4 regions of the Mesorhizobium sp. M2A.F.Ca.ET.046.03.2.1 genome follow, and region 3 is predicted to be linked to each of the others. Evidence: predicted binding sites of a transcription regulator. Region 3 holds the regulator's gene; each other region holds the start of a gene.
What was found. Region 3 encodes LexA, which represses DNA repair genes until DNA is damaged. Its sites were predicted from a motif close to TGTTCNNNNTGTGTTCNG; they were not measured.
Positions count from the first base shown of each region.

Region 1: EJ072_RS03690 (PA0069 family radical SAM protein) is a predicted target of LexA. The motif match lies at 2,216-2,233, and genes of this name have one in related genera.
Region 2: EJ072_RS00985 (ATP-dependent helicase) is a predicted target of LexA. The motif match lies at 4,949-4,966, and genes of this name have one in related genera.
Region 4: recA (recombinase RecA) is a predicted target of LexA. The motif match lies at 2,280-2,297, and genes of this name have one in related genera.

Region 1 covers NZ_CP034449.1:739,724-746,847, reverse strand. Annotated here, with positions in the region: gene EJ072_RS03695 (ribonuclease HII) at 97-792, opposite strand; gene EJ072_RS03690 (PA0069 family radical SAM protein) at 987-2,141, opposite strand; gene EJ072_RS03685 (glycosyltransferase) at 2,291-2,794, shown strand; gene moaB (molybdenum cofactor biosynthesis protein B) at 2,810-3,364, opposite strand; gene EJ072_RS03675 (4-(cytidine 5'-diphospho)-2-C-methyl-D-erythritol kinase) at 3,351-4,244, opposite strand; gene EJ072_RS03670 (membrane protein) at 4,270-4,455, opposite strand; gene EJ072_RS03665 (S49 family peptidase) at 4,538-5,395, opposite strand; gene EJ072_RS03660 (methyltransferase) at 5,534-6,325, opposite strand; gene EJ072_RS03655 (DUF2007 domain-containing protein) at 6,325-6,549, opposite strand; gene EJ072_RS03650 (polyprenyl synthetase family protein) at 6,729-7,124, shown strand, end outside.
Region 2 covers NZ_CP034449.1:166,179-173,302, forward strand. Annotated here, with positions in the region: gene EJ072_RS00945 (MucR family transcriptional regulator) at 1-339, opposite strand, end outside; gene EJ072_RS00950 (hypothetical protein) at 693-914, opposite strand; gene EJ072_RS00955 (DMT family transporter) at 895-1,953, opposite strand; gene EJ072_RS35785 (hypothetical protein) at 1,995-2,828, opposite strand; gene EJ072_RS00975 (LysR substrate-binding domain-containing protein) at 2,941-3,909, shown strand; gene EJ072_RS00980 (hypothetical protein) at 4,142-4,324, opposite strand; gene EJ072_RS35790 (hypothetical protein) at 4,449-4,619, shown strand; gene EJ072_RS00985 (ATP-dependent helicase) at 4,992-7,073, shown strand.
Region 3 covers NZ_CP034449.1:6,441,691-6,448,814, forward strand. Annotated here, with positions in the region: gene gltX (glutamate--tRNA ligase) at 1-597, opposite strand, end outside; gene EJ072_RS30735 (ComEC/Rec2 family competence protein) at 701-3,169, shown strand; gene lexA (transcriptional repressor LexA) at 3,163-3,897, opposite strand; gene kynU (kynureninase) at 4,352-5,599, shown strand; gene EJ072_RS30750 (alpha/beta hydrolase) at 5,659-6,489, shown strand; gene glp (gephyrin-like molybdotransferase Glp) at 6,544-7,124, opposite strand, start outside.
Region 4 covers NZ_CP034449.1:6,202,345-6,209,468, forward strand. Annotated here, with positions in the region: gene EJ072_RS29505 (pseudouridine-5'-phosphate glycosidase) at 161-1,078, opposite strand; gene EJ072_RS29510 (carbohydrate kinase family protein) at 1,119-2,072, opposite strand; gene recA (recombinase RecA) at 2,355-3,452, shown strand; gene alaS (alanine--tRNA ligase) at 3,780-6,449, shown strand; gene EJ072_RS29530 (glutathione S-transferase family protein) at 6,685-7,124, opposite strand, start outside.

The DNA of each region.
Region 1 (7,124 bases), 1.7 Mb from region 3:
GATTACAAAATTCTGCGCCGCTGCGCCCCACGAAAGAGGTCACGGCATGATCCTCGGGTCAAGCCCGAGGATGACGAAGGATCGAGGCAGTCGCCGTCACTCCAACCCGGCCAAGCTCTCTTCCTCGACCACCTCGGCGCCACCCAGTCTGAACGGCGCGAACGAGGTCCGGTGCAGCCTCGCCACCGGGCCATGCGCCTCGATGGCGGTGCGGTGCCGGACCGTCGCGTAGCCCATATGCACCTCGAAGCCGTAATGCTCGTGATGGCCGCCGCAGCCGCACATCATGCGGTCGCGCATCACCTTGGCGACGATCGAGGCGGCGGCGATCGACTGCGAGCGCTGGTCGCCCTTGATCAGCGCGCGGCCTTCGCAGGCGAGGCCTGGCGGGATGTCGCGGCCGTCGGCCAAGGCGAGTTTCGGCTGCAGCGAGAGACCCGCGGCGGCGCGGCGCATCGCCTCGAGACTCGCTTTCAGGATGTTGCTGTTGTCGATGCCTTCGGCGCTGATCGAGGCCATCGAAACGCTGAGCGCCGAGCCAAGGATCTTCAGGAACAGCGCCTCGCGCTGCAAATGGGTGAGGCGTTTAGAATCGTCGAGGCCTTCCGGGATATTGGCGGGGTTAAGCACCACCGCCGCAGCCACCACTGGACCCGCGAGCGGACCGCGGCCAGCTTCATCCATGCCGGCGACCGGCCACAGCCCGTCGGCCATCGCCTTGGTCTCGATCGAGAAGTCGGGCTTCTCGACCATTTCAAAGAGAAGCGGAGAATCGGAACGCACGCGAGCCATGGTGCGGCGAGGTTCGCATCGGCTCCGATTCTCCGCAAGTCCCTCCGGGTCGGGTGGGGCGCCGGACCGGGAGGGCACCGTCTCACGGCCGGGGGACAAGGGCCGGACGGAATTCTTGAAACAAGAGCAATTCTAGACGGAAAACCGCTTTGCCTGGAACTGCTTGGCGCCGGCCGTCAGGGTCGGTGCCATCTTCACAGCAGCATCAGCTGCTCGCCGGCGCCGGAGCCTGCGACGAATTGATCGATGCGAAGCTGCCGCCGTTCGACATTGAGGCCGAGGCGCTTGGCCGCTATCTCGAAGCGCCGGCCGATCTGCCAGGCATAGGGTCCGGCGCCCTTCATGCGCTTGCCCCATTCGGAATCGTAATCCTTGCCGTCGCGCATCGAGCGGATCAGCGACATCACATGCCGGTACCGGTCCGGATAATGCCGCAACAGCCAATCCTTGAAGATCGGCGCCACTTCGAGCGGCAGGCGCAGGATGACGTATCCGGCCTCCCGGGCGCCGGCGGCCCGCGCCGAATCGAGGATGCGCTCCATCTCCGGATCGTTGAGGCCGGGAATGATCGGCGCCACCATCACGGAGGCCGGGATGCCGGCATCCGACAATTGCCTGATCGCCTCTAGCCGCTTCGTCGGGGTCGACGCGCGCGGTTCCATGGTGCGGGCCAGCATGCGGTCCATCGTGGTCACCGACAGCGCCACCTTGGCAAGGCCACGCTCCGCCATGCGCGACAGGATGTCTAAGTCGCGCGTCACCAGCGCCGACTTCGTCACGATGCCGACCGGATGTCCGCGCGCCTCCAGCACCTCGAGGATCTCGCGCATGATCCGGTACTGCTTCTCGATCGGCTGGTAAGGATCGGTGTTGGTGCCGATGGCGATGGTGCGCGGCTGGTAGCCCGGCTTCGACAACTCTCTGTCCAGCATGCGCGCCGCATCCGGCTTGGCGAACAGCTTCGATTCGAAATCGAGCCCCGGCGACAGGCCCATGAAGGCATGCGTCGGCCGGGCGAAACAGTAGACGCAGCCATGCTCGCAGCCGCGATAGGGATTGATCGAACGGTCGAAGGAAATGTCGGGCGACTCGTTGCGGGTGATGATGGTGCGCGGCTTCTCGACCTGCACTTCCGTCTTGAACGGCGGCAACTCCTCCAGCGAGTTCCAGCCGTCATCGAAGACATGCCGGCTGACCGGCTCGAACCGACCGGACGGATTGATGCCGGCCGACCGGCCGCGATTGCGGTCGGGCCGCACGCGCATGCCGCTCTGCTCGATCATCGCGTTCGCCATCTCGGCTCTGCCTGCTCCGAAAGCGGCAATGTCGGCGCGCACGATCTGTTCCATTTTCGCCCTTTCCCAGGGACTGTCGGCAGGCTGTCGAATCGCTCTGTTCATGAAACTATTCCTATTTTGCCGATGAGAACAAAGCAAGAACTTTTTCGACTGGAAGCGTAAACTGGCGCTAGCCTCCGCTTTCCGCTATTCGGCTAGGCATGCTCAGCGTTCTCATCGAAACCCGCAACGACGAAGAGGGACTTGCCCGCACGCTCGCCTCGCTGGTCGGCGGCGCGGTCGAAGGCGTCGTGCGCGACGTCATCGTCTGCGATCAAGGCTCGACCGACCAGACGCATCGGGTCGCCGAACATGCCGGCTGCCATTATGTGAGCGGTGGGCTCGGCGCCGGTATCAGCCAGGCAAAGGGCGATTGGCTGCTGCTTGTGGAGCCCGGCGCCCGGCTGGCCGAAGGCTGGATCGACGAGGTTGTCGCGCATACGGCAAAGCAAACGATGCCGGCACGCTTTTCACGCGCTCGGGCCGACCGCGCGCCTTTCCTGGCGCGTGTTTTTTCGGGCAATCGGGCGCTGGCAGAGGGTCTCGTCATCAGCAAGCGCCAGGCCTCGGCTCTGGCAAAGAGCGCTCGCGGTGCGGAGGCCCTGGCTCGGGGTCTCGCGACCAGGCGGTTGAACGCCGAAATCTGGGTGGCGCCGCCGAAGTGACGCCTGCGCCCCTTACTAAGTGGGCTTGCCGCCCCGCCTGAGATGCTCGTCCAGCCGCGGCATGATCTCGACGAAGTTGCAGGGCATGTGACGGTAGTCGAGCTGCGCCTTGATGATGCCGTCCCAAGCGTCCTTGCAGGCGCCGGGCGAGCCCGGCAGCACGAAGACGAAGGTGGCGTTGACGACGCCGCCGGTCGCCCGGCTCTGGATCGTCGAGGTGCCGATCTTGTCGTAGGAGATGCGGTGGAAAACTTCCGAAAAGCCGTCCATGCGCTTTTCGAAGATCGGCTCCAGCGCCTCCGGCGTCACGTCGCGGCCGGTGAAACCGGTGCCGCCGGTGGTGATGACGACATCGATGCTGTCGTCCTTCGACCAGCCGAGGACCTTGTCGCGGATCTTTTCGCGGTCGTCGGTGACGATGTCGCGCGCGGCAAGCGCATGGCCGGCTTCCGCGATGCGGTCGGCCAGCGTCTGGCCGGATTTATCGTCGGCAAGGCTGCGCGTGTCGGATACCGTCAGCACCGCGATGCGCACCGGAATGAAGGGTCGGCTCTCGTCAAGCTTCGCCATCGCTCACCTCCATGCTGCGCGTGGCGGCCACGAACCAGTCGGGATGACGCGCGCGGATCTCGATCGCCGCACGCTTGGCCACATTGCCGGTCTCGAACAGGCCGAAGCAGGTGGCGCCCGAGCCGGACATGCGCGCGAAGGCGGCGTCGGCGCGCTTGAGCGCCTTGAGCGCCTCGCCGATCGCGGGCTGAATGGCTTGAGCGGCGCCTTCGAGATCGTTGCGGGTCGTTTCCAGCCAGTTACGGATGGCGTGGAAGTCGAGGCGCCTTGGCAGCGGCGGCAGCGCGTCATTGTCGCGACGAGAGAGCGCCTTGAACACGTCCGGTGTTGAGACAGCGACGCCCGGATTGACCAGGACGAGGCCAAGCGCCGGAAACGCGGAGAGCGGCGACACTTCATCACCGATGCCGCGCGCGACCAGCGGCTTCGACTTCAGGCACATCGGCAGGTCGGCTCCGAGCGAAAGCCCGATCCGCGCCAGCGAAATCTCGTCGATATCGAGCTTCCAGAGCCGCGCCAGGCCGTTGAGCGCGGCTGCCGCGTCGCTGGAGCCGCCGCCGACGCCCGAGGCGACCGGCAGGTTCTTCTCCAGCCGGATGGCGACCGGCGGCGTGCGCTGCACGCCGGCTTCCCGGCGCAAGGCATCGCGCGCCTTCACCACCAGATTGCCGTCGTCGAGCGGCAGGCCGGCGGCATATCGGCCGAACACCGAGAATTCGTCCTGCTCCGCCGGCTCGATTTCCAGCCGGTCGCCGAAGCGTGTGAACACGGCAAGGCTCTCGATGAGATGATAGCCGTCGTCGCGCCTTCCTGTGACATGCAGCGCCAGGTTGATCTTGGCCGGCGCAAGCCATGTCCGGACCTCTGTGCCGGGCTCCAGGATGTCGGCTGCTGGCGAGATGGGATCAGTCCTTGGCGAGACGATATTCGCCGGTCTTGGGATCCTTGACCAGCGTGCCCATCGTGCCGTTCGCCGCCTGTTTTTCGGTGCGCCGGATCTTGGCTGTCACGCGCTCGGCCTCGCGCACGAAAGCGCGGTAGCCGAAATAGGCGGCGGCGCCGACAACAGCGAAGAAAATGATCTGCGGCATATCCAAACTCCTCCCGCGTTGTCGCGGCAAGGCCGGCCGATGGGTCGGTCAAGCGGGCATGCTAGACGCAATCATGGCTTTTTCAAAGCCCGAAGCGCGCCCACAGCGCGCGTTCTTCCGCCGCATCGAGGACGCCGTTTGCGGCGGCAGCGGCGATATCGGGCGCCGAGAAGCGCGAGCCGAACAGGCCGAAACGGCCGAACAGCCCGCGCGGCGCGCTGATCAGTTTGAGCTGCGTCTTGTCGCCGAAACGGGTCTTGAGCACGCTGCGCATGTCGCCCAGCGCATCGACAAGGCCGAGCTCGAGGCCGCGCTTGGCGGTCCAGAACAGGCCGGTGAACAGGTCAGGGTCGTCTTTCAGCTTGCTGCCGCGCCGCTCCTTGACGAGGTCGATGAAGGTCTCGTGCACTTCGAGCTGCAACGCCTTCAGCCGCTCCACGTCCTCCTTCTTCTCGGGCTTGAACGGATCGAGCACGGCCTTGTTCTGGCCGGCGGTGTGGACGCGCCGCTCGACGCCGATCTTCTTCATCAGCTCGGGGAAGCCGAACGAGGCCGAGACCACGCCGATCGAGCCGACGATCGAGGACGGATCGGCGAAGATCTCGTCGCCGGCGACCGCGATCATGTAGCCTCCGGAAGCCGCGACATCCTCGACGAAGACCAGCACCTTTTTGTTCTTCTCCGCCGCCAGGTCGCGGATGCGCTTGAAGATCAGCCGCGACTGCACCGGCGAGCCGCCCGGCGAGTTGATCGAGATGGCGACCGCCGGCGCGTCGAAGCCGAACGCCTTTTCGATGAGGCCGGCCGTCGAGGCGAGCGACAGGCTCGGCCGGAACTGGCCGCCGCCGGCCATGATGGTGCCTTGCAGCCGGATGACCGGAATGGTGACGACTGTCGAGCGCCAGGATTTCGGCAGCAGGCGGTTGAAAAGGCGTTTCACGAACGGGTGTCTCCGGACAAGATGCAAAGGAGCAGGGTGAGATCAGGCAAGTCGGTAATGTCTTTCGGGCGCGATGTCACCTTGCCTGCCATGTAGGCATTCGCCGGCCAACGGCAATGCCGGATCGCCGGCCCAGGATCAATCGCCGAACAGCGATGCCAGGCCGTTGTTGATCATTTCCGTCCGCTCCGTCGGCGCGTTGCCGGATGGTCCGTGCAAGGCGAGCGGCGGGCGGATCGACAGTTTCCCGCGCGCCCCGAGCACCGCCCTGACGACGATGCGGATCGCCGCCGCGTCCGGACGCGGATGCACGCAGAGCAATTCGGCGTCGCCGAAGCGCCCTTCGATTGCATCGAGGATGGCAACGAGCTGCTCGGGCCGGGCGATGACGGCCAGCCCGCCGCGCGGCCTGGCGACGGCGGCGGCGCTCCTGATCCAGCTTTCGAACAGCCCATCCTCGCCCACATGCGCCTGCCGGCGCAGCGCGTCTGGCGTCGAGCGATCCTCGGCGGCGTTGAAAGGCGGGTTCATGATGACGAAGTCGAAGGAATTTTCGGGAAGCCCGGCCTCGGCCCGCGCCCGGCCGGTCAGCGTCACGTCGGCCGTCAGCACCGAGGCGCGGTTGCCGAGATGCGCATTGCCGGGATGCGAGAGCGTGGCGGCGGCGAACCCCGCCATTTCGGCGGAGCGCTCGACGAGCACGGCCTGCGCCGACGGACACCGCGACAGCACGGCAAGCGCGGCAGCACCAGCCCCGGCGCCGAAATCGGCGAGCCGGCCGGAAAAGCGGGACGGCACGGCGGCCGCCAGCATCATGGCGTCCATGCCGGCTCGATGACCGCCCTGGCTAGGCTGCACCAGCCAGAAGCGTCCGCGATGGAAGGCATCGACCGTATGCGCCGGCGTATCTGGGGCGGTTGTCGCTGCCATTATTTTTGGCGGATCTCGTTTTCGATGCCGGCATCCTTGAGGATGCGGCGCGCCACGTCGGCCTTGTCGGCGTCGACCATGACACGCTTCTGCAAAAGGCCGATGGACCCTTCCAGCACGCTCATATTCAGGTCGGCGACGAAACAGGCGATGCCGGCGTCGCGCATCAGCGATTCGACAAAGGAGATCACGACGGCGTCATTGGTGCGGACAAGCTCGATCATGGAACGAAAATCGCAGGTTGCGGCGTTCATGTAAACGTGCGGGTAAACACAGCGTCGGCAGAGCGCGCCAATTCGCCTCTTGCCGTGTCCGGTTGTGCCGCCCTAGAGTCGGCGCGGGATCAAAGGGTGCCGTGGGTGCGCGCTGCTCGTGCGCGTCAATGTAGACGGGAGTTGTCGTGGTGGGTGTCGTTCTCAACATCGAAGGAAAGCGGGAACCCGCTTCCATCAAGGATCTGATCGATCTGACGGCCGCCGACATGGGACGCGTCAACGAACTGATCCTGTCCAAGGCCGGCTCCGACGTCGAGATGATCCCGGAGATCGCCAACCACCTGATCTCTTCCGGCGGCAAGCGGCTCAGGCCCATGCTGACGCTCGCCGCCGCGCAGATGTTCGGCTATTCGGGCGAAGGCCATGTCAAGCTCGCCACCGCGGTCGAATTCATGCACACGGCGACGCTTCTGCATGACGACGTGGTCGACGAGAGCGCCTTGCGCCGCGGCAAGAAGACGGCGCGCATGATCTGGGGCAACCAGGCGAGCGTTCTGGTCGGCGATTTCCTGCTCGGCCAGGCC
Region 2 (7,124 bases), 1.1 Mb from region 3:
CGCCACCATCGGATAATCGGCAGGCAGGCCCCATTTGGCGCGGTATTCGTCCGGCGTCAGGTTGTGATCGGTCGCAAGGTGGCGTTTCAACGACTTGAACTTCTTTCCGTCTTCCAGGCAGACGATGTGATCCGGGAAGACGGAACGCTTCGGGTTTACGGCGGGCGTCAGCGCCACCGCCTCCTTGACGACACTGCCGCCGGCGAGCTTGCGCACCGACGCGCTGACGCTGGCGATCAGATCAGGCAGGCCGGAAGCAGGGAGCGGATTGTTGCCGACATAGGCGGAGACAATGTCGGCGGTCAGTTCAATTGCGGTCTTATCGTCGATGTTGGACAATTTTTTCACCTTCTGCCGGCCCTCAAATCGCCAGCTCGTTTTTAAGACTTTTGTCGGTGTATCGAATTGGACCTGTCCCCCAACGGACCGTCCAGAGTCAGTAAAGCTACGCGACTCAATACCGGGTTATGTTTCTACGCGAGCTGCGAAGGCGCAAGTTAGGATTTCTAATAGCTATAACAGATGCTTTATAGAACCGACGGTCCGGCAGGATACGTAGAACCTCCGGTTGCACTGGGTCGGCCAAGGAAGTTGCTGAAAAATCGAAGTTCAGGCCAAGTCCGGCCACGGCAATGACAATCCGCCGGCTGGATGTGGGCCTTTCGCGATTCGCCGGCGCCAGGGCAAATTGCTCATTTGACGGCGACGCCGCGCCTGACATCCGCCGAAGGGCTGTCCGACAGGATTTCCAGCACGCGTTTCCAGCGCGCGCAGCGGCCAAAGTCCTTTTGCTCAATAGCCTTTTCCGCCTTCATGGCCGCATAGAGCGGCGCTTCCGCGCCAAATTCCCTGACCAGCCAGTGCGCCTCCTGTCTGGCGCGGCGTTCGTCCTCGTCAACGGGCATTCTGGACATTGTGCGTGGTCTCCGTACCTTCGATGCCGACCGCGAGGCAGCTGCCAATGACGAGGACGGCGCCGGCAACAGCCGTCATCGACAGGCTTTCGCCCGACAGGGTCAGCAGAAACGTGGAAGCGATTGGCGTCAGATAGGCGACGACCGCAATCCTGCCGCCGTGATCGAGCTTTGCCGCGCGCGACCAGAAATAGTAGCCGAGCCCCATCGGGCCGGCGCCGAGATAGAGGCCGAGCAGGAGATGCCCACCGGTCAGGCGTCCGGCGCCGTCATGCAGGCACCAGGCAAAGGTGAGCGCGACGCCGATCAGCGCCGAGGGCAAAAGCAGACGTTCCGGCGGCACGCCAAGGCGGCCGACGGTAAGCGAGTAGAAGGCCATGCAGAGCGCCGAGCCGAAAGCGGCGAGATAACCGACAACGCTGCCGCCTTCGAACCAGGTCTGCGCGCGCCCTCCGGAAATGACCAGCGCCACGCCGGCGAAGCCGACAGCCGCGGCCAGGCCAAGCAACAGTGGACGGCGCGGCCGGCCCAGCAGAATAGCGGCCGCGGCGGTCATCAGCGGCCAAGTATAGGCGACGAGGTTCGCCTCGATGACCGGCATCGAGGCGAAGCCGATATATTGCAACACCATGGTGCCGACCAGCCCCAGGAAGCCGACGGCATAGGCGGCAAGCGAGACTCCTTCTTTCTCCCCTTGTGGGAGAAGGTGGATCGGCGCAGAGCGCCGAGACGGATGAGGGGTGTTGGAAGAAACTCCAGCGTCGGCGATCCGTCCAGCACCCCTCATCCGACCTCGCTTCGCGAGGCCACCTTCTCCCACAAGGGGAGAAGGGAAAAGTCGGATCAGCGCAAACACGGCGGCCGCCCCGCAAAATTGGAGGAACTGCACTTGCGATACCGGATAGAGGGCAAGCAGCGTCTTGCCGACCAGGGCGTTGGTCGCCCACAGCGCCACGGCGCCGAGGGCGAAGGCCAGCGCCGCCGCCGGGGCGGCGCTGGGATGGTCTCGACAGTCCGCCACGGCCGGGCCGAGGCTCAGCGACGCTGGGCGCGGCTGGCGCTCGACCGGATCGTTGGTCACTACCAAGACTCCCTTGCTCCGCCGGAAACCGGCTCCGCGGCGGGCTGCGGCATGGGATGCTCCTCGGCATGGCGGCGATAGGCGGGCAGCTGGTTGGTCCAGACATCCTCGGCCAGCTCGTTCACCCAGGCACGGTCATGGTCATTGTCGGCGGCGAGGTAAAACATGCGGTTATCGTCGACATAGGGCTTGGTCGCCGAGCGCTGGTTGAGCACCAGCGTGACGCGCTCGCCGAGCTGGATCGGCGCGGTGCGGTGGAGCACGCCCAGGAACTGGCCGAGCGTGGCGTAGTTCATCTTGTGGTCGATGCGCATGATCTTGTTGCGCGGCAGGTCGCGGCCGGATTCCAGGATCGAGCGGCCGGTCTCGGAATCGTCGCAATAGATCTCGAGATGACCGCCGATGAGAGGGTCGCTGATCGACAGCGGGATGAGCTCCGTCACCGGAACGCCGTCGCAATGCCATTCGACGGCGCCGTCCCTGGGGTTCATGAAGGTGACGGTCGAGCCGACGATCGACAGCGGATAGGGTTCGAGCTTGGTGCCCATCATGTCGGACAGCCTTTCCAAGCGCAGCTTGTCGTGTAAAAGCTCCTTGATCTCGGGAATATAGCGGTCCGCGCCGGTGATAAAGGTGAGGTCGAGATGTTTGTGAACGGCATGGCTGGCCTTCAGCTTCAGGGCGGCTTCCTCGATCGCGGCAAGCAGAGCCGGGTCGTAACCGTGACGATACTGGGCGACGCCGAAGCCCGACACTTTCCAGGCCGTCTCATGACCAATGATGGCCTCGCGGCTCATTGCACAGCGCAGTTCGGGAATTGTATGGGCGTTCATTGTACTTTCTCCAAGATGGGGGCAACACTTGGTTAACAGTCATTTAAACGCCTACCCCTGTAAATTTAGGAATGCTGGTGGTAGCGTAAGCCCAGCTTAAGGTCGAAACCCCGTGCGTCTGCTCAGTCAGGTCAACCTCAACTCGCTGAAAATCGTGGAAAGCGCCGCGAGGCACAGGAATTTCACGCGCGCCGGCGAAGAGCAGTTTATCACCGCTTCCGCCGTCAGCCAGCGCGTGAAGAGCCTGGAGGACCAGCTGCGCTTCAAGATCTTCGAGCGCGGCGGCAACGCGGTGTCGCTGACGCCGGAGGGCGAGACCTATGTGGCGCGCGTGCGCGAGGCGCTGGAACGGATCGTGGCGGCCAGCATGGAGGCCACCGGCCAGTCGCAGGCGCATGTGCTGCGGATCTGCGTGCTGCCGACCTTCGCGGCGCGCTGGCTGTTTCCCAGGCTGATGACCTTCCAGCAGCAATATCCCGACATCGAGATGCGGGTGTCGACATCCTACGCCACGCATGAATTCGCGACCTCGGAATATGATCTCGAGATCCGCTACGGCGACGGCAATTTCCCCGGCCTCACCTCGGAACTGCTGTTCAAGGAAGACCTGACGCCGGTGTGCAGCCGCAAGCTGTTTCACGACGTGCTGGGCGACAAGCCGCTGTCGAAGGTGGTGCCGGAGGACCTGCGCTACTTCACGCTGCTGCATTCGGACACCTGCACGCAGAACTGGCAGTCGTGGCTGGGCTTCGCCGGCGCGAGCTTCGTGCTTGGCGAGACGAGAAGCGTCTATTTCGACAGCTGCATGATGTCCTACGAAGCGGCCAATGCCGGCATGGGCTTCGCCGTCGCCAACCGCGCCTACATGGCAAGCGACATCCGTGCCGAAAGGCTGGTAGCCCCCTTCGCGGTCCACCATCCCAACACGGCGGGCTGGTACTTCGTCAGCCCCATCAAGGCGCTCGGCGCCCGCAGGGTGGAACTGTTCAAGCAATGGATCCTGGCCGAAGCGGCGCTGACGCAGCGCCAACTCGACATGGAGATCACCGGCGGACAGCCGGCACGCGCGGCGGTGGCCTAAGCAGCGCCGCTCGCGCAGCGTCAGGATTTTCCGGGTGTTTCCACTGACTGTAGCCGGCTAGCGCGATCGCACCATGACGCAAGGCCGAGACTCAGCTATGTTGGATTGCGCGGCGGGCCTGATTTTCCCGCTTGGCCGGCGCTATCCAGCTTCCTCCCAAGCAGCGCCGGCCTTCTTCCAGCCCGACGATAACTTGACCTTTAGGGCCGACGATAACCCGACTCGCCCTGCCCTATTGCTTCGGAGGCGTGCCCGGCTGGTCGCCGCCCGTGGTCGATTTCGGCACCGGGTTCTTGTCGACCTGAGGGTTCTGGTTGACTTCGTCGCCCGGCGCCTTGGTGGGTTGCACACTGTTGTCGCAGGCGGCGAGCACGAGCCCTGCCGCAAGAGCCAGCAGCACAGGAAGCTTCATCATGACGACCTCCTCTCGTTCGCCCCTTTCATAAAGGGCAAACGAGGCGATGGCGGTTTGGTTGCGCGTGAGGCGGAACCAACCGGTCCGCGTCCGGTTGAAAGCCAATCAACCGCATGAGGAGACGATGATGATCCGCCTGCTGCTTACCGGCCTTTTCGCCTACACCGCCTATCGCGTCGCCGTGAGGATCATCAACGAGGTGCCTGGCGATGTCGCGCCGCTGGACATGCCGGGCGATGAGAGGCGCAAGTTGCGGCGCCAGTCGGCGGCAATGGGGGTGGAGCCGAAGCGGTAGCGCCCTTGCTCGGCCCACCTTCTTCTACGCCATGCACACATCGTCTGTGACGGCGTGACTGATCGACCTGAGGTTTGATTGCCACGTGGTTCCCCCAATCCGTCGCTGCTTCGCAGCGCCACCTTCCCCCTCCGGAGGGAAAGGAAGGGAGCGTTGCTGGAAGCTCGGCGCTTTTCCTCTACCCCGTCGATCGGGGGAGAGGTGGCTCGGCGAAGCCGAGACGGAGTGGGGGTCGACCAGCGCTCCATAGAGAATGCATGCGCCCACCCACCACCGGCTCAGCCTCCTCTCCGGCCGCTGCGGTCCCCTCCCGGCTCTCCCGCAACGCGAGGAAATTATTGCGAACAAAGCGGAAACGATGCTTGATGGGCGATGAACATCGCCGCTCGTGATTCGTCCTTCGAGACGCCCGCTTATCTTGCCCGGCTGAATGATGAGCAGCGGCTGGCGGTGGTGCATGGCGACGGCAAGGTGGCGGCGCCGCTGCTGGTGATTGCGGGCGCCGGCTCCGGCAAGACCAACACGCTGGCGCATCGCGTCGCCCATCTCATCGTCAAGGGCGCCGATCCGCGCCGCATCCTGCTGATGACCTTCTCCCGTCGTGCCGCGGCCGAGATGGCCAAGCGGGTCGAGCGCATTGCCGGCGAGGTGCTGGGGCGCGACGCGGCGATCATCGGCGACGCGCTGGCCTGGGCCGGCACTTTCCACGGCATCGGCGCCAGGCTGCTGCGCGACTATGCCGAGCAGATCGGCCTCGACCCGGCCTTCACCATCCATGACCGCGAGGATTCGGCCGACCTGATGAACCTTGCACGGCATGAGCTGGGATTCTCGAAAACCGAAAGCCGCTTTCCGACCAAAGGCACCTGCCTGCAGATCTATTCGCGGGCGGTGAACGCGCAGGCGCCACTGGACGAGGTGCTCGGCTCCGCCTTCCCCTGGTGCGCGGCATGGGCGGAGCAACTGAAGGAGCTTTTCGCGGCGTATGTCGAGGCCAAGCAGGCGCAGAACGTGCTCGATTACGACGACCTGCTGCTCTACTGGGCGCAGATGGCGGCCGAGCCGGAAATCGCCGCTCATCTCGGTTCCCGCTTCGACCACGTGCTGGTCGACGAGTACCAGGACACCAACCGGCTGCAGGCTTCGATCCTCCTGGCGCTGAAACCGGACGGCGCCGGCCTGACGGTGGTGGGCGATGACGCGCAGTCGATCTATTCCTTCCGCGCCGCGGAAGTGCGCAACATCCTCGATTTCCCGAAACAATTCGCGAAGCCCGCCGAGATCGTCATGCTGGAGCGCAACTACCGCTCGACCGAGACGATCCTGGCAGCCGCCAACAGGGTGATCGGCGAGGCCAGCGAACGCTTCACCAAGAATCTGTGGACCGAGCGCCGTTCCTCGCACAGGCCGCAGCTGGTCAGCGTACGCGACGAGGCCGAGCAGGCGAATTATGTCTGCCAGGCGATCCTGGCCGAACGCGAGGCCGGCACGGCGCTGAAGGCGCAGGCGGTGCTGTTTCGCACCTCGAGCCACAGCGGGCCGCTGGAGGTGGAGCTGACGCGTCGCAACATCCCCTTCGTCAAGTTCGGCGGCTTGAAATTCCTCGACGCCGCGCATGTCAAGGACATGCTGGCGATGCTGCGCTTCGCCGAGAACCCACGCGACCGCGTCGCCGGTTTCCGCGTGCTGCAGCTGATGCCGGGCATCGGGCCGTCCGCCGCCTCGCAGATCGTGGATGCCATGGCGACGTCGCTCGACGAGACGCTCGGCCTTGCCCGCTTCCGGCCGCCGCAGCGCGCCGCGCAGGATTGGCCGGTGTTCCTCGACATCTATAGCGGCCTACGCGCCGGCGCCAAATGGCCGGCCGACCTCGAACGGATCAGGCTCTGGTACGAACCGCATATGGAGCGCATCCATGAGGATGCGATCACGCGCCGGGCCGATCTCATCCAGCTCGAGCAGATCGCCTCGACCTATCCGTCGCGCGAACGCTTCCTGACCGAGCTGACGCTCGATCCGCCCGACGCCACCAGCGACCAGGCCGGGGCGCCGCATCGCGACGAGGATTACCTCATCCTGTCGACCATCCATTCGGCCAAGGGCCAGGAATGGAAGAACGTCTTCGTGCTGAACACGGTCGATGGCTGCATCCCGGCCGATCTCGGGGTCGGCACCAAGGAGGACATCGAGGAGGAACGCCGGCTGCTCTATGTGGCGATGACCAGGGCCAAGGACAGTTTGCATCTGGTGGTGCCGCAGCGCTTTTATCCGCACAACCAAGCTGCGCGCGGCGACCGCCATGTCTATGCCTCGCGCACCCGCTTCATCCCGGCCTCGATGCTTCCGGCATTCGAGCAGTCGTCCTGGGCGAGTGCGGCGCTCAAGGACGACCCGCGCCAGCGGCCAGGCGTCAAGGTCGACCTTGGCGCCCGCATGCGCGGCATATGGAAATAGGCCGCCTGCCCCCTCCTGCCGATTCACGCGACGGATCAGGTCCAAGACGGA
Region 3 (7,124 bases):
GTGGGTGACGCCCATGTCGTGGTCGTCGACGACGACGGCATGCATGTAGGTCGGGTTGCCGTCCGAGCGCAGGATGATGAAGTCGTCGAGATCCTTGTTGGGAAAGCGCACCTCTCCCTGCACGCGGTCATGGACGACCGTCTCGCCCTCGGTCGGCGCCTTGATGCGGATGGCGCCCTTGACGCCTGCCGGCGCCTCGGAGGGATCGCGGTCGCGCCACTGTCCGTTATAACGCGGCGGCAGGCCCTTGGCTCTCGCCGCCTCGCGCATCGCCTCCAGCTCCGCCGGCGTCTCATAGCTGTAATAGGCTTTGCCCAGGCGCACGAGCTCCTCGGCCACCTCGCGATGGCGCGGGGCGCGCTCGAACTGGGAGACGGCGTCGCCATCCCAGGAAAGGCCAAGCCAGGTCAATCCGTCCAGAATGGCGGCCGTGGCGGCTTCGGTGGAGCGCTCGCGATCGGTGTCCTCGATACGCAAAAGCATCGTGCCGCCGGTGTGCTTGGCATAGAGCCAGTTGAACAGCGCCGTGCGCGCCCCGCCAATATGCAGGTAGCCTGTGGGCGAGGGGGCAAAACGGGTGACGACCTTGTCGGACATGGAACTCTCGAAGAAGCGCGCTGAGACGGCATATTTCGCGCGGGCTTTCGCGCTTTGCGCGTTCATGTAGCATAGGCGGTCTGGGGCGCAAGGGGCAGACCCGATGGCTGGACGTGGCCGGGGTACGGAGGAGGGCGGGGAAACGACAGCTGGCGTCAGCGAGCGCCTGATGTTTGCCCATGCCGAGCCCCAAGAGGCGCCGCCGATTCAGCTTCCGCAGCCGCGCGCACCAGCCGAGCATCTGCCTGATGGCCACGGCGCAGTACTGCCGGTCTCGCCAACAGCCGGCGGCGGCCGGATCCGCAAACAGCTCGGCAGCGTTTCGCTTCCCGCGCTGCGGCGAAGCGTTGCGGTCGCTGCCAGCACCGAGATCGACCGGGGCGTCGGCTTTCTGCTGGTGCCGGTGTTCCTGGCCGCCGGCGTCATCTATTACTTCTCGCTGAGCACCGAGCCTGATCTCTACAGGCCGCTTGCGGCGGTGGCGCTGATGGCTGTCTGCGCGGCGGTGTCGCGCTCCTGGCAGAAAACGCACCTTGTCTTCATGGCATCGCTTTTCTGCGCGCTCGGCTTCCTCTCGGCCAAGGTGGAGACCTGGCGGATGGCGACCCCGATGCTGGGGTCCGAAATCCAGACCCGGCTGACCGGCCGCCTGGTCACCGCCGAAGCGATGGCCAATGGCCGTGTGCGGCTGACCATCGATCTCATGTCCACCGAGCACCCGACGCTGCGCTACGCGCCGGACCGCGTTCGGCTGTCGGCGCGCAGGATCCCGTCCGGCATGACGGCAGGGTCGATGCTGACCGGCTATGCCAAGCTGCTGCCGCCGACCGGTCCGGTACGCCCGGACAGCTATGACTTTTCCTTCGACAGCTACTTTAGCGGCATCGGCGGCAGCGGCTTTTTCCTGGGCGATCCAAAGCTGTTGGCTCCGGCTTCGACTGCGCCAACGGGGGCACCCTTCGGCGCGCGCATTGCGTCGGCCGTGGAAAACGCGCGCGAAGGGATCGCCGACCACATCCGGAGCAGCATTGGCGGGTCCGAAGGCGAGATCGCGGCGGCGCTGATCGTCGGCGTGCGCGCCGGCATTCCGGAAGCGATCAACGAGTCGATGCGACGGACCGGCATCTATCACATCATATCGATCTCCGGCCTGCACATGGCGCTGGTGGCCGGCACGATCATGTTCCTGCTGCGCGGCGCCTTCGCGTTGTTTCCGGATTTCTCGTCCCGCCGCCCGGTGAAGAAATACGCCGCGGCGATCGCGCTGGCCTCGATCGCCGCTTACCTCGTCATCTCCGGCATCGTGGTGGCGGCCGAGCGAAGCTTCATCATGCTTGCGGTTATGCTTGTAGCGGTGCTCTTCGACCGCGCGGCTTTGACGATGCGCAACCTGGCAATCTCGGCGATTGCCGTCATCCTTGTCTCGCCACATGAAGTGGTCGGCCCGAGCTTCCAGATGTCCTTCGCCGCCACCGCGGCCCTGGTCGGCGCCTATGCCGGCTTTGCCGATTATCGCGCCGGCAAAACGACCGCGCCGCCGGTGAAGCGTTCGTTCCTGAAGTTCCTGTCGCGAAAACTAGCGGTTGGCGTGGGCGGCGCCGCTGTGACCTCGCTCATCGCCGGCAGCGCGACATTGCTGTTTGCGATCTGGCATTTTCAGCGCGTGTCGCCGCTCAGCCTGCTCGCCAATCTGGCGGTCATGCCGATCGTCTCGCTGATTGTCATGCCGTTCGCCGTGTTGAGCGCGCTCGCCATGCCGTTCGGCTTCGACGGTCCCTTCCTCTATGTGATGGGCAAGGGCCTGACAGCGATGATCGCCATTTCGGCATGGATTTCCGACCGCTCGCCAGTCGATGCAGTGGGATTGATCTCGATCCAGTCGGTGCTGCTGGCGACAATCGCGCTCGTCATCGCGACCATGGCCACCACCTGGCTGAGGCTCGCCGCTGTGCCCTTCGCGCTCGCCGCGCTGTTGGCGATCCCGCATGTGCGCACGCCGGATGTGCTGATCTCGGAGGACGCGCATCTCGTGGCGATGCCGATCGGTGGCGGCGAGCTTGCCGTCAACCGCGAACGCTCCAACGAGTTCACCACCGACAACTGGAAGCGGGCGCTGAAGGCCGAGGCCATCGTGCCGCCCGAGACATTTGCCAAGGATGCGCTCGATATCGCCGACCCGGTCGACCTGCCGCCCGGCTCGCCCTTCTATTGCACCGGCGACCTCTGCATTGGCCGGCATCCGTCCGGCGCGATCGTCGCGCTCGCCGAAAACCGCGACAGCGCACGGCCCGCCTGCGGCTTTGCCGATCTCATCGTCATCAACGATGCGACGGCCTACAATCCCTGCTGGGATGAGCGCGTGCTTGTCGTCACCAAGCGCCAACTGGCGCGTGACGGCAGTGCCGCCGTCTTCTTCGATCCGCAATCGGCAACCGCGCGAGCAGCCATCCAATATGCCGTCGAGCAGCCTTACCGGCCCTGGCACGAGCAGCGGAAGTACACTCGCGAGGCGAGGGGACTGGCGCCTTACGAAAAGCCAGAGAGGGCCAAGTCCTCGCAGCCGGATCAGTAGCGCCTGATCAGCCCGACGAGCTTGCCCTGCACCTTGACCCGATCCGGCCCGAAGATGCGGGTTTCGTAGGCCGGGTTGGCGGCCTCCAACGCGATCGAGGCGCCCTTGCGGCGGAAGCGCTTGAGTGTCGCTTCCTCATCGTCGACGAGCGCCACCACGATCTCGCCCGGGCTCGCCGTGCTGGCGTTACGGATGATGACGGTGTCGCCGTCGAAGATGCCGGCCTCGATCATCGAGTCGCCCTTGACCTCCAGCGCATAGTGCTCGCCGCCCATGATCATGTCCGGCGGGACCGAGATCGAATGCGTCTGGTGCTGGATGGCGTCGATTGGCACACCGGCGGCGATGCGGCCCATCACCGGAATGGACACGGCCGAAGCGGCGTCGTCATCATTGCTGGGTGTCGGCGTACGCGAGGGCGCTGCCGGCTTGACCTGTCGGCTTAGATTGCCCTGGCCGCCCTGGATGACGCTTGGCGAAAATTTCTTCGCGGCATTCAGGCCGGGAGCGATCGAGTCGGGCAGGCGCAAGACCTCCAGCGCGCGCGCCCGGTTCGGTAGCCGGCGAATGAAGCCGCGTTCTTCCAGCGCCGTGATCAGCCGATGGATGCCGGACTTTGAGGCGAGGTCGAGCGCTTCCTTCATCTCGTCGAAGGATGGAGGGATCCCGCTCTCCTTCAGGCGTTCATGGATGAACATCAGGAGTTCATGTTGTTTGCGCGTCAGCATTGGCGGCCCCCACGGGTTCCGAAACCAGAATCAGAAAAACAAACCCAGAACAAACACTATCTGTTCCAGTTGTGTTCCGCAACCGTTTAAAGTTTAATGAATTTCTTAAGGCGGGCGAAAGAATGTTGCATCCGACGGTGCCTGGCCGCCACCGGTTGGGCTGTGTCATTTATTCCGCTCGATTTTGCAATTCTCCTTATGCTGAAATTGAGAGGCGACATCGTCGCGGAGGTGCTGAAGGGATCCAGTCAGCTGACCCAACCATGTACCGTAACGTGAACGAAACGAACTCAAAATGCCAACCTTGGCGACGATTCCGATCCTCAGCCTTTGCCGTCTATGGACCAGCTAATATAGGACAGAAGGTTCTTGCCGGGTTGCGGACGGTGATGGGACAACCGCCTTGGTCGCCGGAGGGATGTAGCGGCCTGGGTCGAAATGGAGGCGGTAGCACATGAGGGGAATTCCCGATCTTGCCGAGGTCGAGGCGATGGACGCTGCGGACCCGCTGCGCCCCTTGCGCGATCGCTTTGTTCTGCCGGAAGGGGTGATATACCTTGATGGCAATTCACTGGGCGCCGCTTCGATCAATGTCTTCAACGAGATCGAGACGGCCGCGAAGCAGGAATGGGCGCAGGATATCATCCGTGCCTGGAACACCGCCGGCTGGTTCGACATGCCTGTCCAGCTGGGCGACCGGCTCGGGCGTCTGATCGGCGCCGCGCCTGGCCAGACGGTGGTATGCGACACCACCTCGATCAACATCTACAAGGTCCTGCATGCGGCGCTCGCGATGCGACCCGACCGCTCGGTGATCGTTGCCGAAGGCGACAGCTTTCCGACCGACCTCTACATGGCGGAGGGGGTGTCCTCGACGCGGCCCGGCGCGGTGCTGCGGCTCGAGGGCGTCGATGCGCCGACGATCGAGGAACTGATCGACGACCGTGTCGCGGTCATCCTGGTCAACCACGTCAATTACAAGTCCGGCCGGTTGCGCGATATGGCGGCCCTGACCCGCAAGGCCCATGACGCCGGCGCGCTGATCGTCTGGGACCTCTGCCACACGGCCGGCGCCCTGCCGGTGGATCTCGACGGCTCGAATGCCGATTTCGCGATCGGCTGCACCTACAAATATCTCAATGGCGGACCGGGCGCGCCTGCCTTCATCTATGCCGCCACCCGCCATCATCACGACATCAGCCAGCCGCTCAGCGGCTGGTGGGGCCATGCCCGACCGTTCGCGTTCGAGCAGGGTTATGCCGCCGGCACGGGCATCCGGCGATTCCTGTGCGGAACGCAGCCGATGCTGTCGATGCGGGCGCTGAAAGGTTCGCTGGATCTCTGGGACGAAGTCGACATGACTGCCGTGCGCGAGAAGAGCGTCGCGCTGACGGATCTGTTCATCCGCCTTGTCGAAGCTCGATGCGGCGCGTTCGGTCTCGAGCTAGAAAGCCCGCGCAACGGCGCCGAGCGCGGCAGCCAGGTGTCGTTCGCCCATCCACATGGCTACCAGGTGATGCGCGCCTTGATCGAGCGCGGCGTGATCGGCGATTTCCGCGCGCCGTCGACCGTTCGCTTCGGCTTCACGCCACTCTATGTCGGCTACCGGGATGTCTGGGCCGCCGTCGAGGTGCTGGAAGACATCCTGCGCACGAGCGCCTGGCAGGAGGCGCGCTATGCGATCAAGGAGGCCGTCACCTGACTTCGAATGGCATGCCGAACAAAGACAACTCGAAATCGATCAGATCGCAGGAGGGGCCGGTGCTGGGACTCCGCATTGTCGACTGGGATGACGCCTACGCCAACGGCGCGAACATCGCTGGCGGCGACCGCTGGCCGGCGGCCTGGGACGGCCCAGCTCAGGCATTTCGCGAAAAGCTGTTGGCGCAGGGCAGGGCGCGGCTCGACATCGTCTATGGCGAGGCGCCGCGCAGCCGGTTCGATCTCTTCCTCCCGCCTGCCGCGCCGAAGGGGCTCGTCGTGTTCATCCATGGCGGCTACTGGATGGAATCGGACAAGACATCCTGGTCGCATCTGGCCGCCGGCGCTGTCGGCCGCGGCTTTGCCGTCGTCATGCCTTCCTATACGCTGTGCCCGCGAACCAGGATCGGCGGCATCGTCAATGAAGTCGCGGCCGCGATCGGCAAAGCGGCGGCCATGGTCGAGGGACCGCTGATGCTGACCGGACATTCGGCCGGCGGACATCTCGCCAGCCGGATGGCGACGACGACTTCGCCGCTGGGCGCCATGGTGGCGCAACGCATACGCAAGGTCGTTTCGATTTCAGGCCTGCACGACCTTCGGTCGTTGATGTTCACGGCTTTGAACGAGACGCTGAACATCGACGAACGGGAAGCGTTTAGCGAAAGCCCGGCGCTGCTGCGGCCCGTGCAAGGAACCCGCATCACCTGTTGGGTCGGCGGCGGCGAGCGCTCGGAATTCCTGCGCCAGAGCGTATTGCTCGCCAACATCTGGAGGGGGCTTGGCGCCGCTACCCAGTCAGTTGTCGAGCCGGATCGGCATCATTTCAACGTCGTCGATGGTCTCGCAGATCCGGACCATCCCCTGACCCGAACGCTGGTCGAAGAATAGAGACGTATCACATCGACTGCGTCGACATGTTAGCGGATCGATTGCATCGACGCATTAGCGCAGCATAAGCACGCTGCATTCGGCGCCAACCTCCGCAGCCAGCGCAAAGGGCTCGCGCATGATCAGGCCGTTGGCGTCGGCGAGCATCCTGAGCATCGAGGAGTCCTGGATGCCGAACGGCGTCGCGACCAGGGTGCCGGCGTCCTCGCGCACCACGGCGCGAACATAGTCCTGCCTGAGATCGTTAGCCGGCATCGCGGCGCCCAGCCTGGCCGTTCGCACGTCCTGCCTGAAATTGCGGCCGCCGAGCCGGGCAAGCAGCGGCTTCAGGAAGAGCTGCGAGCAGACGATGCTGGCCACCGGATTGCCTGGCAGGCCGATGCAGCGGACATTGCCAAGCCGGCCGAACATCAACGGTTTGCCGGGGCGCATGGCGATCTTCCAGAAGTCGAGCCGCATGCCCTCGCTGGTCAGCACGTCATGGATCAGGTCGTGATCGCCGACCGAGGCACCGCCCAGCGTGACGATGACATCCGGGCCCGCCTGGACCGCTCTCCTGACCAGCGCGGCGATCGCCTCCTTGCGGTCGGCGGCGATGCCGAGATCGAGTGCGCGTGCGCCAACCGACTGGGCGG
Region 4 (7,124 bases), 240 kb from region 3:
CATCCGGCCGCTTCGCGGCCACCTTCTCCCCAGCTGGGGAGAAGAGGTTGGCGCAGGGGCTGGCAGCTCCTCTCCCCTCGGGGAGAGGTCGGATTGCCCCGAATTGCTCTTCGCAATTCGGCCTTGGCAATCCGGGTGAGGGGGCCTTCGACGTGTGCCCTTACAGTGCCTTCGCGATCTCCGCCGCCAGCCGGGCATTGTTCTCGACCAGCGCGATGTTGGTCTTGAGGCTGCGGCCGCCGGTGAGTTCGAGGATCTTCGACAAGAGGAAGGGCGTCACCGCCTTGCCGGTGACGTTCTGCGCCTCGGCGGCCTTCTGCGCGGCGTCGATATAGCCGGCCATTTCGTCGGCCGGGATCTCGTCATTCTGCGGCACGGGATTGGCGACCAGAATGCCGCCGCCCAAGCCCAGCGCCTGGCGCGTGCGGTAGAAATGGGCGATGTCCCCAGGCGCCTGCAGCGTCAGCGGCGCGCGGAAGGGCGACTGCCTCGACCAGAAGGCCGGCATCGTCTCGCTGCCATGGCCGATGACCGGCACGCCGCGTGTCTCCAGCACTTCCAGCGTCTTTTCGATGTCGAGGATCGCCTTGGCGCCGGCCGAGACGACGATGACCGGCGTGCGCGCCAGCTCGTCGAGGTCGGCCGAGATATCAAAACTCTTTTCGGCGCCCTTGTGGACGCCGCCGATGCCGCCGGTGGCGAACACTTTTATGCCGGCCATGTGCGCGGCAATCATCGTGGCCGCAACCGTGGTGCCGCCGGTGCGCTTTTGAGCGACCGCGAAGCCGAGATCGGCGCGCGACAGCTTCATGGCGTCGCCCGTCATGGCAAGCGATTCGCGTTCGCCGTCGGAGAGGCCGATCTTGATGCGGCCGTCGACCACGGCGATCGTCGCCGGCACCGCGCCGGCATCGGCGATGATCTGCTCGACCTTGGCCGCCATGGCGCCATTGTCGGGGTAGGGCATGCCGTGGGTGATGATGGTGGATTCCAGCGCCACCACGGGCCGGCCGGCGGCAAGGGCCTCCGCCACGGGCGGGTGGACATCGACGAAGGGGCGGGTGGTTTCCGGCGTCATGGCTGTTCTCCGACAAGGAGGAAGTAGATTGTCGATGGCCCTATGCCACCTCCCGTGCCTCCGGCACAAGGGCAAGCGCCTGCCTGAAATTGGCGGTCGTGAGGGACGGCACGGCCTCTGGACTCTCGATGGCGAGCATCGCCGCCGCGGCGCCCTCGCGTAGCGCGGCACGCAGCGGCAGCCCGCGCAGCAGGGCGGCGACCGTCGCGCCGGTCAGCGCATCGCCGGCGCCGGTCACGTCGGCGACCCGGCGCGGCGCGGGCGGGTCGATTTCGAAGATGCCGGCGTCGTCGAAGCCCAGCACCGGAGCGCTGCCGGCCGTGATCACGCCGGCGTTCAGGCCGACCTGCCTGAGTGCGTCGACAAGGGCTTCTCCTGACATTTCGGCGCCAACCAGCGCGGCGGCTTCGCGGCGGTTCATGAAGAGCAGCGACAGATCACTGAGCAGAGGCGCCAGGCGGACGACCTTGGCTGGCGAGACGGCGATGGCGAAGACCGGCCGGTCGCCGGCGAGCGCAACCAGGCGCTCCAGCGCCGCGGTCGGCAGGTTGGCGTCGCACAGGATGGCGTCGGCCGCGGCGATCGCCTCGCGCACCTTGGAACGCCTCATCTGCTTGGGGAAGGCGAGGTCGTAGAGCGCCATGTCGGCCAGTCCGACGATCAATTCGCCCTCGGCGTCGATCAGCGCCGTGTAGCTCGGCGTCGTGCGGTCGAGGAACACCACCGAGAGGTCCGTTATCCCGGCGCTGTCGATCGCCGAGGCGACCGTGTCCGCTGCCGCGTCGCCGCCGCGCACCGAGATCAGCGAGGCCGACACGCCGCGCTTCACCACGCTGCGCAGCGCGTTGAAAACGACGCCGCCGACATCCTCGCGCATCATGCCGGGGTTGGAGGCGGCTGGCACATAGGTGCCCGAGACCTGGCCGCGCCGGTCGATATGGGCGCCGCCCAAGGCCAGGATCGTTGGGGCCAGGATAGTTGGGAATGTCGGCATTTCGGGTCGCTGACTTTCATTGATCGTGCGGCTGCGCACACTAGGTTTCCCCGGGTCGCCCTGCAATCGGGGTCGCGATTCGGGATGGCCGGACATCGAAATCTCTTCTGGACCAGCGGTTGTGCTCCGCACTAGCCCTGGTGATACATAAATAGAACAAATCCAGATATTGATTGTTTTTCAAATATTTGTAGCCCCTTGCCAAATGAGAACAAAAAAGGTACAAAACAGCAGGGATCACGGATTGTCCGGCCTTCATTGACGACCAAGGGGTGATGTATCATGGCTCAGAATACTTTGCGGCTTGTAGAGGATAAGGCAGTGGACAAATCAAAGGCTCTGGACGCGGCGCTGTCGCAAATCGAGCGCGCTTTCGGCAAGGGCTCGATCATGCGGCTCGGCGCCAACGAGCAGGCGGTCGAGATCGAAACCGTACCGACCGGCTCGCTCGGCCTCGATATCGCGCTTGGCGTCGGCGGGCTGCCGCGTGGCCGTATCGTCGAGATCTACGGGCCGGAAAGCTCGGGCAAGACGACGCTGGCGCTGCACACGGTTGCGGAAGCGCAGAAGAAGGGCGGCATCTGCGCCTTCGTCGATGCCGAGCACGCGCTCGATCCGGTCTATGCCCGCAAGCTCGGCGTCGACCTCGAGAACCTCCTGATCTCGCAGCCCGACACCGGTGAGCAGGCGCTGGAAATCTGCGACACGCTGGTGCGTTCGGGCGCCATCGACGTGCTGGTCGTCGACTCGGTCGCGGCGCTCACGCCGCGCGCTGAAATCGAGGGCGAGATGGGCGACGCGCTGCCCGGTCTCCAGGCCCGCCTGATGAGCCAGGCGCTGCGCAAGCTGACCGCCTCGATCTCGCGCTCCAACACCATGGTCATCTTCATCAACCAGATCCGCATGAAGATCGGCGTCATGTTCGGCTCGCCCGAGACCACGACCGGCGGCAATGCGCTGAAATTCTACGCATCGGTGCGCCTCGACATCCGCCGCATCGGCTCGGTCAAGGACCGCGACGAGGTCGTCGGCAACCAGACCCGCGTCAAGGTGGTCAAGAACAAGCTGGCCCCGCCCTTCAAGGTGGTCGAGTTCGACATCATGTATGGCGAGGGCGTGTCCAAGACCGGCGAGCTTGTCGATCTCGGCGTCAAGGCCGGCGTGGTCGAGAAGTCGGGCGCCTGGTTCTCCTATAATTCGCAGCGTCTCGGCCAGGGTCGCGAGAACGCCAAGCTGTTCCTGCGCGACAATCCCGACACGGCGCGCGAGATCGAGATGGCACTTCGGCAGAATGCCGGGCTGATCGCCGAGAAATTCCTTGAGAATGGCGGCTCCGAAGGCGGCGACGACGGTTTCGAGGACGAAGCCGGCGCCATGTAGGGCCGGTCCAGGAAGATCGCGCAGCGGTTCCTGTTCGGCTCAGGCAATTCGTCGGCTTAGCCGGAGTTCGGCCACAATGCTGGTTTATTTGGTTATGCTTATGTAATCGCGTTCTTGAGTACTGCGTACCCGAACCGCCGGCCTTCGCGCCGGCGGTTTTGCGTTTCGCGGGCGGTGTTGAGCCGCTGCCCGCTTGCCGATTGGTCCAACTCCGTGTTTCTGGACAGGCTCAAGAGCTATCGCTAAAAGGCCCATCTATCTTCTGAAATACCAAAGCCCATTTGCCGCCGGCCGGGCCGGTGGTTCTTGCGAAAAAGGCAATGTGCAATGAGTGGCGTGAACGACATCCGGTCGACATTCCTCGACTACTTCCGCAAGGAGGGCCACGAGATCGTCGCCTCCAGCCCGCTGGTGCCGCGCAATGATCCGACGCTGATGTTCACCAACGCCGGCATGGTGCAGTTCAAGAACGTTTTCACCGGCCTGGAGAAGCGCTCCTATTCGCGCGCCGCGACCGCGCAGAAGAGCGTGCGCGCCGGTGGCAAGCATAACGATCTCGACAATGTCGGCTACACCGCCCGCCATCTCACCTTCTTCGAGATGCTCGGCAATTTCTCGTTCGGCGACTACTTCAAGGAGCGCGCGATCGAGCTTGCCTGGAACCTGATCACCAAGGGTTTTGGGCTAAAGAAGGACAAGCTGCTCGTCACCGTCTATCACACCGACGATGAGGCGGCAGCTTACTGGAAGAAGATCGCCGGCTTCTCGGACGATCGCATCATCCGCATTCCGACTTCCGACAATTTCTGGGCGATGGGCGACACCGGCCCGTGCGGTCCCTGCTCGGAGATTTTCATCGACCGCGGCGAGCATATCTGGGGCGGCCCGCCCGGCAGCCCGGAAGAGGACGGCGACCGGTTCCTGGAATTCTGGAACCTGGTGTTCATGCAGTATGAGCAGGTGACGAAGGAAGAGCGCATCGACCTGCCGCGTCCCTCGATCGACACCGGCATGGGGCTGGAGCGCATGGCCTCCATCCTGCAAGGCGTCGAAAGCGTCTTCGAGACCGACCTGTTCAAGCATCTGATCGATGCCGCGTCCTCGGCGCTCGGCCAGGGGCCGAACCAAGAGAATGTGGCGTCCTATCGCGTGATTGCGGATCACCTGCGCTCGTCCTCCTTCCTGGCGGCCGATGGCGTGCTGCCGTCCAATGAGGGGCGCGGCTATGTGCTGCGCCGCATCATGCGTCGCGCCATGCGCCATGCGCAGTTGCTCGGCGCCAAGGAACCGCTGATGTGGCAGCTGGTGCCGGCGCTGGTGCGCGAGATGGGCCAGGCCTATCCCGAGTTGGTGCGCGGAGAAGCGCTGATCACCGAGACGCTGAAGCTCGAGGAAACGCGCTTCCGCAAGACGCTGGTGCGCGGCCTCGGCCTTCTTTCGGACGCGACCGAGACCCTCAAGGCCGGCGACATGCTGGACGGCGAGACGGCATTCAAGCTTTACGACACCTATGGCTTTCCGCTCGACCTGACGCAGGACGCGTTGCGCCAGCGCAGCATCTCGGTCGACATCGCCGGCTTCACCGACGCGATGGAGCGGCAGAAGGCCGAGGCGCGCGCGCATTGGGCGGGCTCGGGCGAGGCCGCGACCGAGACGGTCTGGTTCTCGGTGCGCGAAAAGACCGGCGCGACCGAATTCCTCGGCTACGAGACTGAAGCTGCGGAAGGCATCGTCCAGGCGCTGGTCAAGGATGGCAAGACGATCGACAGCGCCTCTCAGGGCGATGCGATCGCCGTGGTCGTCAACCAGACGCCGTTCTACGGCGAATCCGGCGGCCAGATGGGCGATACCGGCGTCATCTCCGGCGAGGGCTTCTCGATCGAGGTTTCCGATACCCAGAAGAAGGCTGACGGTCTGTTTGTGCATCTAGGCAAAGTGGTCAAAGGCACGGTGAAGACCGGTGCCGCCGTCGAGCTCAAGGTCGACCATGCCCGCCGCTCGAAGCTGCGCGCCAACCATTCGGCGACGCATCTCATCCATGAGGCACTGCGCGAGGTGCTGGGGACCCATGTCGCGCAGAAGGGCTCGCTGGTCGCGCCCGATCGCCTGCGCTTCGACATCTCGCACAACAAGCCGATCTCGGCCGATGAGCTCGAGGAGGTAGAGCGCATGGCGAACGAGATCGTCGTGCAGAACAGCCCGGTGACGACGCGGCTGATGTCGGTCGACGACGCCATCGCCGAGGGCGCCATGGCGCTGTTCGGCGAGAAGTATGGCGACGAGGTTCGCGTCGTGTCGATGGGCACCGGCCTGCATGGCGCCAAGGCCAATCGGCCCTATTCGGTCGAGCTTTGCGGCGGCACGCATGTCCGCTCGACCGGCGATATCGGCCTGGTGCGCATCCTGTCGGACAGTGCCGTGGCGGCCGGCGTGCGCCGCATCGAGGCGCTGACCGGCGAGGCGGCACGCAGGCATCTCGACGAACAGGACAAGCGCCTGAAGGCCGCGGCGGCGACCCTGAAGATTTCGCCGGCCGATGTGCCGTCGCGTGTCGAGGCGCTGCTCGAAGAGCGCAAGAAGCTCGAAAAGGAGCTGACCGAGGCGCGCAAGAAACTGGCTCTGGGCGGCGGCTCGGCCGTTGCCGACGCGCCGGCCGCAAACGAGACGGTCGCCGGCGTCGGTTTCCTCGGCAAGGCAGTTTCCGGCGTGGCGCCGAAGGACCTGAAGCCACTTGCCGATGCCGGCAAGAAGACGCTCGGCTCAGGCGTGGTCGTCTTTGTCGGCGCCGGCGAGGACAATAAGGCAAGCGTGGTCGTCGGCGTCACCGACGATTTGACCGGCCGCTTCAGCGCTGTCGATCTCGTTCGCGTCGCGTCCGCCGCGCTTGGCGGGCAGGGCGGCGGCGGCCGTCCCGACATGGCGCAAGCCGGCGGCCCGGATGCCTCCAAGGCAAATGATGCGATCGCGGCGGTGAAGGCGGCGCTGGAGGCAGCGTAGGTCGCTTGGCGCGGGCCGGTTCCCGATTCTGTGAGGCTGGTGCTGCCCCTCATCTGCCTGCCGGCATCTTCTCCCCGTTGAACGGGGAGAAGGGGCCGTCATCGCGGCTTTCGCCAATAGTCAGCCTTGCAGAACGCGCCGGCGTTGCGGCCAGCCTCTTTCTCCCCGTTTTACGGGGAGAAATGCCCGGCAGGGCAATGAGGGGCAGTGCCGACGCTGAGAAAGTTCACTCGAATTAAACGACCTTTTCAGTCAGCGTAAAGCTCAGACGAGCGGCTACGCGAGAATACCACTCATCGATTTCCGCAAACCGCGCCAGCAGGCTGCGCCCTTCCTCGACCTTCAGGAAATAGGCGATGATCGGCGCCGCGTGCAGGTCGGCCAGCGTCAGTTGCTCGCCGAGCAGCCAGGGCCCTTTTGCCTTGAGCGATGTCAGGACCTTGAGCACGGTCTCGGCCTGGCGGAGCCCGGCGGCGACCAGCGCCTCATCCGGCGGCGTTTTCTCCAGCCGCTCGACCGCCACATCCCAGACCATGGCGCGGTAGCCATAGGCGTCGAGCATGCCGATGATCTGGTTCATCCGCGCCCGAAGGCGCGGATCAGTGGGCTGAAGGGCCGGACCATCGAAGGCTTCGTCGACATAGCGCGCAATTGCGCCGGTCTCGAACAGGCGAA